2 regions of the Streptomyces sp. NPDC054796 genome follow, and region 1 is predicted to be linked to the other one. Evidence: predicted binding sites of a transcription regulator. Region 1 holds the regulator's gene; the other holds the start of a gene.
What was found. Region 1 encodes HspR, which represses chaperone genes until heat shock. Its sites were predicted from a motif close to TTGAGNNNNNNNNNCTCAA; they were not measured.
Positions count from the first base shown of each region.

Region 1 (4,653 bases):
GACTCGATCTTCCACCCCTTCTTGACCACGGCCTCCGCGCCGCCCGCCCGGTCGTAGCCGGGGAGGAAGTACATGGCCTGGGGTTCGCTCTTCTGCTCCGGGCTGCGCACGCAGTGCGCGGCGGTGGCGAGAACGCTGCCGTTGGGGGAGTCGACGATGGCGGCCGAGCACACCTCGCCCTGGCCCCCGGGAAGCTGGGATACGAGCTTCCCGACGGTCTTGGAGGTGCCGCCTGGCCACCTGTCGCCCGGGGAGTCGGGCAGGGGTGCGACGGTGGGCGCCGAGGCGCCCATGACGGCGAAGGCGGTGGCGGTGGTCACGAGGGCGGCTACGGCCGCACGTATCGAGATCATTCCCCCACGCTCCTGGCCGGGGGCACCGAACGCCCACTCACGTTCACCTGGTCGGGTCACGCGCGCGGTATTCCGGTGCGGTGCGCGGGTCACGCTTGACGCGCCCCGTCCGCACCCCGTCCCCCGCCCCCCGGTGCGGGCCGGGGGACGGGCGCACACGACAGGACCGCCGCCTCCTGCCGAGGCGGCGGTCCTCCCTCACACCGTTACCGCTGAGCGAGCCGCAGCCCGCCCCGCGGCTTACTCGAAGGGCTCGAGCGAGATCGTCGCGTCCTTCGGAGCCCCGTCGTGCACCAGCGACTCCTGCGCCCCGACGTCGTCAAAGGCGAAGGCGTACGCCTTGCCGTCCTCCATCTGGCCGTGCACCAGGCGGGCGTAGTGGTTGGTCACCTCGTCCTGGTAGAAGCCGGAGTTGTCCGCGTCGGGCTGCTGGTTGTTGGTCAGCAGCGTGCCGCGGTTGAGCGCGGCGCACAGGGTGCGGGAGATCGGGCCCCGGACCTTGTCGTTGGGCGCGTCCAGCTTCTTGTAGCAGCCGAAGACCGAGTCGGAGTCGGGCTTCTCGAAGGAGGTCACGACCTGGCCCGAGCCGTCGGTGAAGTCCATCTTGTCGCCGTTGACCTTGCCGGTGAACTTGGTGTCCGGCTCCTCCTTGAACGGAGTGACGGTGAGCGTCTCGCTCTGGTACTTCTCCCAGACGCGATTGATGTAGTCGTCCAGCACATCGCCCGGCAGGGAGCCGTTGCCGGTGGCGTGGCCGGGAGCCAGGACGCGCAGTGGGGTGCCGTCCTCGCGGGTCTGGACCAGGTTCTCCCAGCCGCCGCCCTGCTCCTTGAGCCCGTCGATGACGGCCTTGTAGCCGCCCGGCTTGAGCTTGCCGGTCTCCTTGGTGGAGCCGTCGCCCGAGGTCAGGCCCACGGAGTACGGCGCGGAGAACATGTCCACCTGGGTGGAGTTGAGCCACAGACCGGAGTCGTTGAGCGTGTACTCGGTCCAGTTGAAGAGCTTGTCGTGGTTCGGGTCGCTCTCGTTCTGCACGGCGGGCTGCACGAGGCCGCCCTCGGCGAGCTGGAACTCCAGCTTGTCGCCGTACGAGAAGTAGACCCGGCCGGAGAACTTCGGCAACTGGATGGTCTTGGTCTCGCCGTTCTTCGGACCCTCGAAGGAGGCGTCGGGCGCCGGGATGGGCGGCGCGCCCCCGCCCGGCCAGGCGTGGAAGGCGCCGCTCTCGTCGGCGTATCCCTGCGTGCCCGAGGCGAGTTCGGTGCCGATGACGTAGACGTGGACCGGCTCGTCACGTCCTGAGTTGTTCTTGAGGGTGAGCGGAATGGTGTCCGCCACGGCCTCAGCGTTCGCCGAGTCGGCCTTGTCGCTCGAAAGCATGTTGGCCGGCAGGCCGTTGGCCTGTCCGGTCACGATGATTCCGGTGGCGATGGCCGCGGCGGCAGTGGCGGATGCGATCAGCCTGCGCTTGGTCAGCCTGCGTGGGGGGAGCATCCTGTTCCTCCTCAGCGTGGGGGGCGGAAAACGTTGTCAGGTTCACAGCAGGTACGGACCATGTCAACCTCTTGAAGAAGGTGAACTGTCCATCTAGACCCGGGGGTTAAAGATCTGAACATCACTCGCCCCTTCGGTCGGACGGCCTCACCAGCGGTTGTCCGGGGTGAACTCAGAGGGCACTACGTGTGGTTGGGGCTACCGGTTCTCATGTGACGGCAGTCATCTGCGACGGGATGCGCACGGGGTGGCATACGGGGACGCACACGCAGAGGGCCGGGGCCAGGCGTGTGCCCGGCCCCGGCCCTTTCGTCCGGTCCTGCTCTGCGACTGTCCTGTGTGGTTGTCCCTCGCGGCGGCCCGCGTCAGTCCCGGCGCGTCAGTCCCGCCGCGTCAGTCCCGGCGCTTCTTCGGCCGCCACACCACGAGCGCGCTGGACTGGTGGACGTCCTGGTACGGCACCAGATCGCGGCGGTACGACGCGTGGACCTGCGCCTCGCGCTGCTGCATCGCCGCCGCCGCGCCCTCCACCGCCTGCTGGAGTTCGGCGACCCGCGCCTGGAGCGCGGTCACCTGGTTCTCCAGCTCGATGATGCGCTTGATGCCCGCGAGGTTGATGCCCTCGTCCTGGCTCAGCTCCTGCACCTGGCGGAGGAGTTCGATGTCACGCGCGGAGTAACGACGACCGCGCCCGGCCGTGCGGTCGGGAGAGACCAGGCCGAGGCGGTCGTACTGGCGGAGGGTCTGCGGATGCAGACCGGAGAGCTGAGCGGCGACCGAGATGACGTAGACCGGCGACTCGTCCGTCAGCTCGTAAGGGTTGTTCCTGCGTCCACCTCGGCCGTTCACATCTACTCTCCCTTCGCGGCCTTGAACAACGCCGCCCGCGGATCCTTCCCCGCTGTCGCGTCGCGGAAAGACTCCAGGGTGTCTCTCGCCTTCTCGCTCAGATCCTTCGGTACGGCTACCTCAATAGTGACCAGCAGATCCCCGCGTGTCCCGTCCTTGCGCACGGCTCCCTTGCCACGGGCCCGCATCGTGCGCCCGCTCGGGGTGCCGGGCGGGAGCTTCAGGGTGACGGGGGGACCGCCGAGCGTGGGCACCTTGATCTCGCCGCCGAGCGCCGCCTCCGGGAAGGTGACGGGCACGGTCACGGTCAGGTTGTCGCCCCTGCGCCCGAAGACGGGGTGCTTGTCGACGTGGACCACCACATAGAGATCGCCGTTGGGCCCGCCGCGCTCACCGGGGGCCCCCTTGCCGCGCAGCCTGATGCGCTGCCCGTCGGAGACGCCCGCGGGGATGCGGACCTGCATGGTGCGCGAGCTGGTCGCCCGGCCCGAGCCCTTGCACGTGTCGCACGGGTCCTGGGCGATCAGGCCCCGGCCCTTGCAGTCGACGCACGGGTCCGTCAGCGAGAAGCCGCCACCGCCGCCGCGCGAGACCTGCCCCGTGCCGACGCACGTGGGGCAGACGCGGGGGCTGCCGTTCTTGTCGCCCGTGCCCGCACACGCCTTGCACGCGGCCGACGAGGACATCCGCAGCGGGACCGTGGCACCGTCCACCGCCTCGGTGAAGCTGAGCGTCACCTCGGACTCGATGTCCTGGCCACGGCGCGGCTGCGTGCGCGTGCCACCGCCGCTCCGGTTGAACAGGCCGCCGAAGACATCGCCCAGGCCGCCGCCGAAGCCGCCCGCGCCGCCCGGACCACCGGCTCCGCCTCCGGCCTGACCGGCCCCGAAGAGGTCGCTCAGGTCGAAGTTGAAGCTGCCGCCGCCCGGGCCGCCAGCACCGCCGGGGCGGAAGCCGCCGTTGCCGAAGAGGGTGCGCGCCTCGTCGTACTCCTTGCGGCGCTTGGGATCGCCGAGGACGTCATACGCCTCCGACGCGTCCTTGAACCGCTCCTCGGCCTTGGCGTCGCCCCGGTTGGCGTCCGGATGGTTCTCGCGGGCGAGCTTCCGGTACGCCTTCTTGATCTCGGCCTCGGTGGCGTCCTTGGGGACGCCGAGGACCTTGTAGTAGTCCTTCTCGATGAAGTCCTTGGTACTCAACCCCGACGTCCCTCCTCCCGCTCGCCGGTCCGTTCACCGCCGCGATCAGCCTGGCCTGCCTGGTCAGCCCTCGTCCGGGCCACCGCTCTCCTCTTCGTCCGCCGGCTCTCCGTCCTTCGGCGAAGCCGGTGCCCCCGGCTGGGCGCCGGGCTGCGGCTCGGCCACGCCGACCCGCGCCGGACGGATGGTCCGCTCGCCGATTCGGTACCCGGGCTGGAGGATCTGCACGCACGTCGTCTCTGTGACATCCGGCGAATACGAGTGCATGAGCGCCTCGTGGACCGTCGGGTCGAAGGGCTCGCCCTCCTTGCCGAACTGCATCAGGCCCATCTTCGCCGCGACCATCTCCAGCGATTCGGCCACCGACTTGAAGCCGCCGACCAGCTCCCCGTGGTCCCGGGCCCGGCCGATGTCGTCGAGCACGGGAAGGAGCTCCGTCAGCAGGTTCGCGACGGCGACCTCCTTGACGGCGGCGCGGTCGCGGTCGACCCGGCGGCGGTAGTTCTGGAACTCCGCCTGGAGCCGCTGGAGATCCTGCGTGCGCTCGTTGAGCGCGGTGCGGGTCTGGTCGAGCTGAGCCACGAGCGAGGCGTCCTGGAGGTCCGGTCCCTGCATGTCCTGGATGTCCTGGTCGTTCTCGTGAACGTCCCCGGCCCGGTCCGCCGGGCCGCCCGCCTCCTCGGAGGGGGCGGCACCGGCGGCCTGCGCCGCAGCGTCTTCGGGCTGTGCGGCGTCTGCTTCGGCGGGGACGTCGGGCT
Region 1 is NZ_JBSHAO010000031.1:52,434-57,086, reverse strand. It holds gene ACWGJ2_RS24470 (trypsin-like serine peptidase) at 1-353, opposite strand, end outside; gene ACWGJ2_RS24465 (glycoside hydrolase family 64 protein) at 594-1,847, opposite strand; gene ACWGJ2_RS24460 (heat shock protein transcriptional repressor HspR) at 2,241-2,696, opposite strand; gene dnaJ (molecular chaperone DnaJ) at 2,699-3,895, opposite strand; gene grpE (nucleotide exchange factor GrpE) at 3,959-4,653, opposite strand, start outside.

Region 2 (4,653 bases), on a different contig from region 1:
CCGCCCCGTCAGCGAGACCTCACCGGTCATCGCCACGTCAGGACGCACCTGGCGCCCGCTCAGCAGCGAGGCCAGCGCCGTCGTCATGGTGACGCCCGCGCTCGGGCCGTCCTTGGGGACGGCGCCCGCCGGGACGTGCAGGTGGATGCCGCGCTCCTTCAGATCGCCGACGGGCAGCTCCAGCTCGGCGCCCCGCGAGCGCAGGTAGGAGAGCGCGATGTGCGCGGACTCCTTCATCACGTCGCCGAGCTGCCCCGTCAGGGTCAGGCCCGAGGCGCCGGTCTCCGGGTCCGCGAGGGACGCCTCGACGAACAGGACGTCTCCGCCCGCGCCCGTGACCGCGAGACCCGTCGCCACGCCGGGCACCGCTGTGCGGCGCTCGGCCGGGTCCTGCGCGGACTCGGGCGTGTGGCGGGGCCGCCCGATCAGCTCGCGCAGCGCGTCGGCGCCGACGGTGAGCGGCAGCTCCTGCTCGCCCAGCTCGTGCTGGGCCGCCACCTTGCGCAGGACGCGGGAGACGGCGCGCTCCAGGTTCCGCACGCCCGCCTCGCGGGTGTACTCGCCCGCGAGCCTGCGCAGTGCCTCGTCGTCGATGCCGACCTCGTCAGCGGCCAGGCCCGCGCGCTCCAGTTGCCTGGGCAGCAGGTGGTCGCGGGCGATGGTGACCTTCTCGTCCTCGGTGTACCCGTCGAGCTGGACGACCTCCATGCGGTCGAGCAGCGCCTCGGGGATGGCCTCCAGGACGTTGGCCGTGGCGAGGAAGACCACGTCCGAGAGGTCCAGCTCGACCTCCAGGTAGTGGTCGCGGAAGGTGTGGTTCTGGGCGGGGTCCAGGACCTCCAGCAGGGCCGCCGCGGGGTCGCCGCGGAAGTCGGAGCCGACCTTGTCGACCTCGTCGAGGAGGACGACCGGGTTCATGGAGCCGGCCTCCTTGACGGCCCGGACGATACGCCCCGGGAGTGCGCCCACGTAGGTGCGGCGGTGGCCGCGGATCTCGGCCTCGTCGCGGACGCCGCCGAGCGCGACCCGGACGAACTTGCGTCCCATGGCGCGCGCGACGGACTCGCCGAGCGAGGTCTTGCCGACGCCGGGCGGGCCGACGAGGGCGAGCACCGCTCCCCCGCGCCGTCCGCCGACGACGCCGAGCCCGCGTTCGTCGCGCCTCTTGCGCACCGCGAGGTACTCGGTGATGCGCTCCTTCACGTCCTGGAGCCCCGCGTGGTCCTCGTCCAGGACGCGCTGGGCGCCGGTGATGTCGTAGGCGTCCTCGGTGCGCTCGTTCCAGGGCAGTTCCAGGACGGTGTCGAGCCAGGTGCGGATCCAGCTTCCCTCGGGGGACTGGTCGCTGGAGCGCTCCAGCTTGTCGACCTCCTTGAGCGCTGCCTTCTGCACGTCGTCCGGGAGTTCGGCGGCCTCGACGCGGGCGCGGTAGTCCTCGCCCTCGTCCTCCGGGTCGCCGTTCAGTTCGGCCAGCTCCTTGCGGACGGCCTCCATCTGGCGGCGCAGCAGGAACTCGCGCTGCTGCTTGTCGACGCCTTCCTGGACGTCCTTGGCGATGGACTCGGCCACGTCCTGCTCGGCGAGGTGTTCGCGGAGCGCCTCGGTGGCGAGGCGGAGCCGTTCGACGGGCTCCGTGGTCTCCAGGAGCTTGATCTTCTGGTCCGTGGTGAGGAACGGGGAGTATCCGGCGTTGTCGGCCAGCGCGCCCACGTCCTCGATCTGCTGCACGCGGTCCACGACCTGCCAGGCGCCGCGCTTGCGGAGCCAGTCGGTGGCCAGCGCCTTGTACTCCTTCATCAGCTCGGCGACCTGGCCCGGCACGGGGTCCGGCGCGGCCTCCTCGGCCTCGGTGCCCTCGACCCAGAGCGCTGCGCCGGGCCCCGTCGTGCCGGAGCCGATGCGGACGCGGCGCAGGCCGCGGATGAGGGCGCCGGGGTCGCCGTCGGCGAGGCGGCCGACCTGTTCGACGCGGCCGAGCACGCCGGTGTCCGCGTAGTTTCCGTCGACGCGCGGGACGAGCAGCACCCGTGGCTTCTCGCCCCGGGGCGCGGCTGCCTGTGCGGCCTCCACGGCGGCCCGTACGTCGCTGTCGGACAGGTCCAGGGGCACGACCATGCCCGGCAGCACGACCTCGTCATCGAGGGGCAGCACCGGCAGGGTGAGCGTTGCGGACGTCGAAGCCATGATCTCTCCCTCGGCAGGCAAGTTGAGCTATGTGGACTCAATGCACTGGGAGGTGCGGATGTTCCCGCCCCGGAGGCGTGTTCGCTGTGAGCAAACGCCCCGCCGGCTCCCGGGCCCCGTCCCGCTCCGCACCGCCCCCGGTCAACACGGCGCCCCGCCGTGGGCTTCCCACCTCCCGGAGGCGCCCGTGAACCACCCGCGCGAGCCCGCACGCCGCTGCGAGGATGGCGCCCATGCCGTTCCCGAGCCCTCACCCCGACACCACCACAGGACCCGTCGTCCTGGACCGTCGCGAAGGCCCCTACGGGGAGGTCGTCCTGCGGCGGCACGGCGAGCTGCTCCAGATCATCGCCAACGGGTGCTTCCTCATGGACACCTCCGACGGCCGCTCCGAGCGCCTGCTCGTGCGCGCCGCGCTGGACCGCCTGGACCGTCTCGCCCCTGGCGCGGACGCGCCTGCGCTGCTGATCGGCGGCCTGGGCGTGGGCTTCTCGCTGGCCGAGGCGGCGGCGGCGCGGGGGGGGGGGCGCGCCCCGGGGGTCGCGGGGGGGGGGGGGGTGACCGCGGGGCCCGGGGGGGCCGGCCCCGTGGGGGGGGCCCGGGGGGGGGCGGGGCCCCCCCCGCGGGGGGTGGCCCCCCACGACGACCTGCTGTCCCATCTGCGCGCGGCCGCCGGACGCTACGACGCGGTGTGCCTGGACGTGGACAACGGGCCCGGCTGGACCGTCACCGAGGACAACGGCTCCCTCTACGCGCCGTCCGGGCTCGCGCTGTGCAGCGAGGCGCTGCGGCCCGGCGGAGTGCTGGCCGTCTGGTCGGCCCAGCCCTCCCCCACATTCGACGACACATTGCGGAATGCCGGATTCACAAGGGTCCGTACCGAAGAGATCAGCGTCGCCCGAGGCGTCCCCGACGTGGTCCACTTCGCAACCAAACCGGCGTAGCCGCAGCCCACACGAGGCCCTTACGCTGCTGCCAGCACGCACACGAACAAGCCACAACACACCGCGGCGCAACGCAGGGGCGGGGCCGAATGGACCAGAAGAACACAACTCAGACACAAGGCAGCACGGCAGCCGCCGCAACCACCCCTGGTGCCCAGCGCCGCATCCTGGTCGTCGAGGACGACCCGACGATCGTGGACGCGATCGCCATGAGGCTGCGCGCCGAGGGCTTCCAGGTGCAGACGGCGGGCGACGGGCCCGCCGCCGTGGACACGGCGGAGGCATGGCAGCCGGACCTCATCGTCCTCGACGTGATGCTGCCGGGCTTCGACGGGCTGGAGGTCTGCCGCAGGGTGCAGGCCCAGCGCCCGGTGCCGGTGCTCATGCTGACGGCGCGGGACGACGAGACCGACATGCTGGTCGGCCTGGGCGTCGGGGCCGACGACTACATGACCAAACCGTTCTCCATGCGCGAGGTGGCGGCCAGGGTGCACGTACTGCTGCGCCGCGTCGAGCGGGCCACCCTCGCCGCGCACACGCCGCGCAGCGGGATACTCCGGCTCGGCGAGCTGGAGATCGACCACGCGCAGCGCCGGGTCCGGGTCACGGGCGAGGACGTGCATCTGACACCGACGGAGTTCGACCTGCTGGTGTGCCTGGCGCACTCGCCGCGCGCGGTGCTCTCGCGGGAGCAGCTGCTCGCCGAGGTGTGGGACTGGGCGGACGCCTCCGGCACGCGCACGGTCGACAGCCACATCAAGGCCCTGCGCAGGAAGATCGGGGCCGAGCGCATCCGTACGGTGCACGGCGTGGGATACGCGCTGGAGACTCCGTCGGCCTCCCCGGCGTCCGCCACCGACGGATCCTGACGGCGACGGCACAGGGGCACTGGGACATGACCGACCTGGCCGGGCTGTCGCGGTCCCTGCGGACCCCCCTCATACGCTTCGCGCGCCGCGTCAGAGCGCGCGTCGAACGCGACTGGGAGGAGAAGTGGGGGCCGCGGTGGGGCCCCGTGGTGCGCCGGGTCTGGGCGCGCGTGTGGGAGTGGCTGAAGCCGCTGGACCCGTACCGCTCGGTGAAGGCCGCGCTGGGCGCGCTGGTGATCGTCTCCGTGGTGATCACGACACTGCTCGCCCTGTTCGCCGTCTACTCGGCGACCGAGCTGCGGGTGATCACGATCTTCTCGATCATCGCGTCGCTGCTGGTCACGCAGTTCGTGGCGCAGGCGCTGACGGCGCCGCTCGACGAGATGACCGAGGCGGCGCGCGCCATGGCCGACGGGGACTACTCGCGCCGGGTGGGGCAGGTGCGGCGCGACGAGTTCGGGGAGCTGGCCGAGACCTTCAACCGGATGGCCGCCGACCTGGAGTCGGTCGACCAGCACCGCAAGGAGCTGGTCGCCAACGTCTCGCACGAGCTGCGCACCCCCATCGCGGCGCTCCGCGCCGTCCTGGAGAACGTCGTGGACGGCGTCTCGGAGGCCGATCCGGAGACGATGCGCACCGCGCTCAGCCAGACCGAG
Region 2 is NZ_JBSHAO010000008.1:174,480-179,132, reverse strand. It holds gene lon (endopeptidase La) at 1-2,184, opposite strand, end outside; gene ACWGJ2_RS09680 (spermidine synthase) at 2,418-3,128, shown strand; gene ACWGJ2_RS09675 (response regulator transcription factor) at 3,218-3,997, shown strand; gene ACWGJ2_RS09670 (ATP-binding protein) at 4,024-4,653, shown strand, end outside.
Region 2: a site for HspR is predicted at 2,207-2,225, ahead of lon (endopeptidase La). Genes of this name have one in related genera too.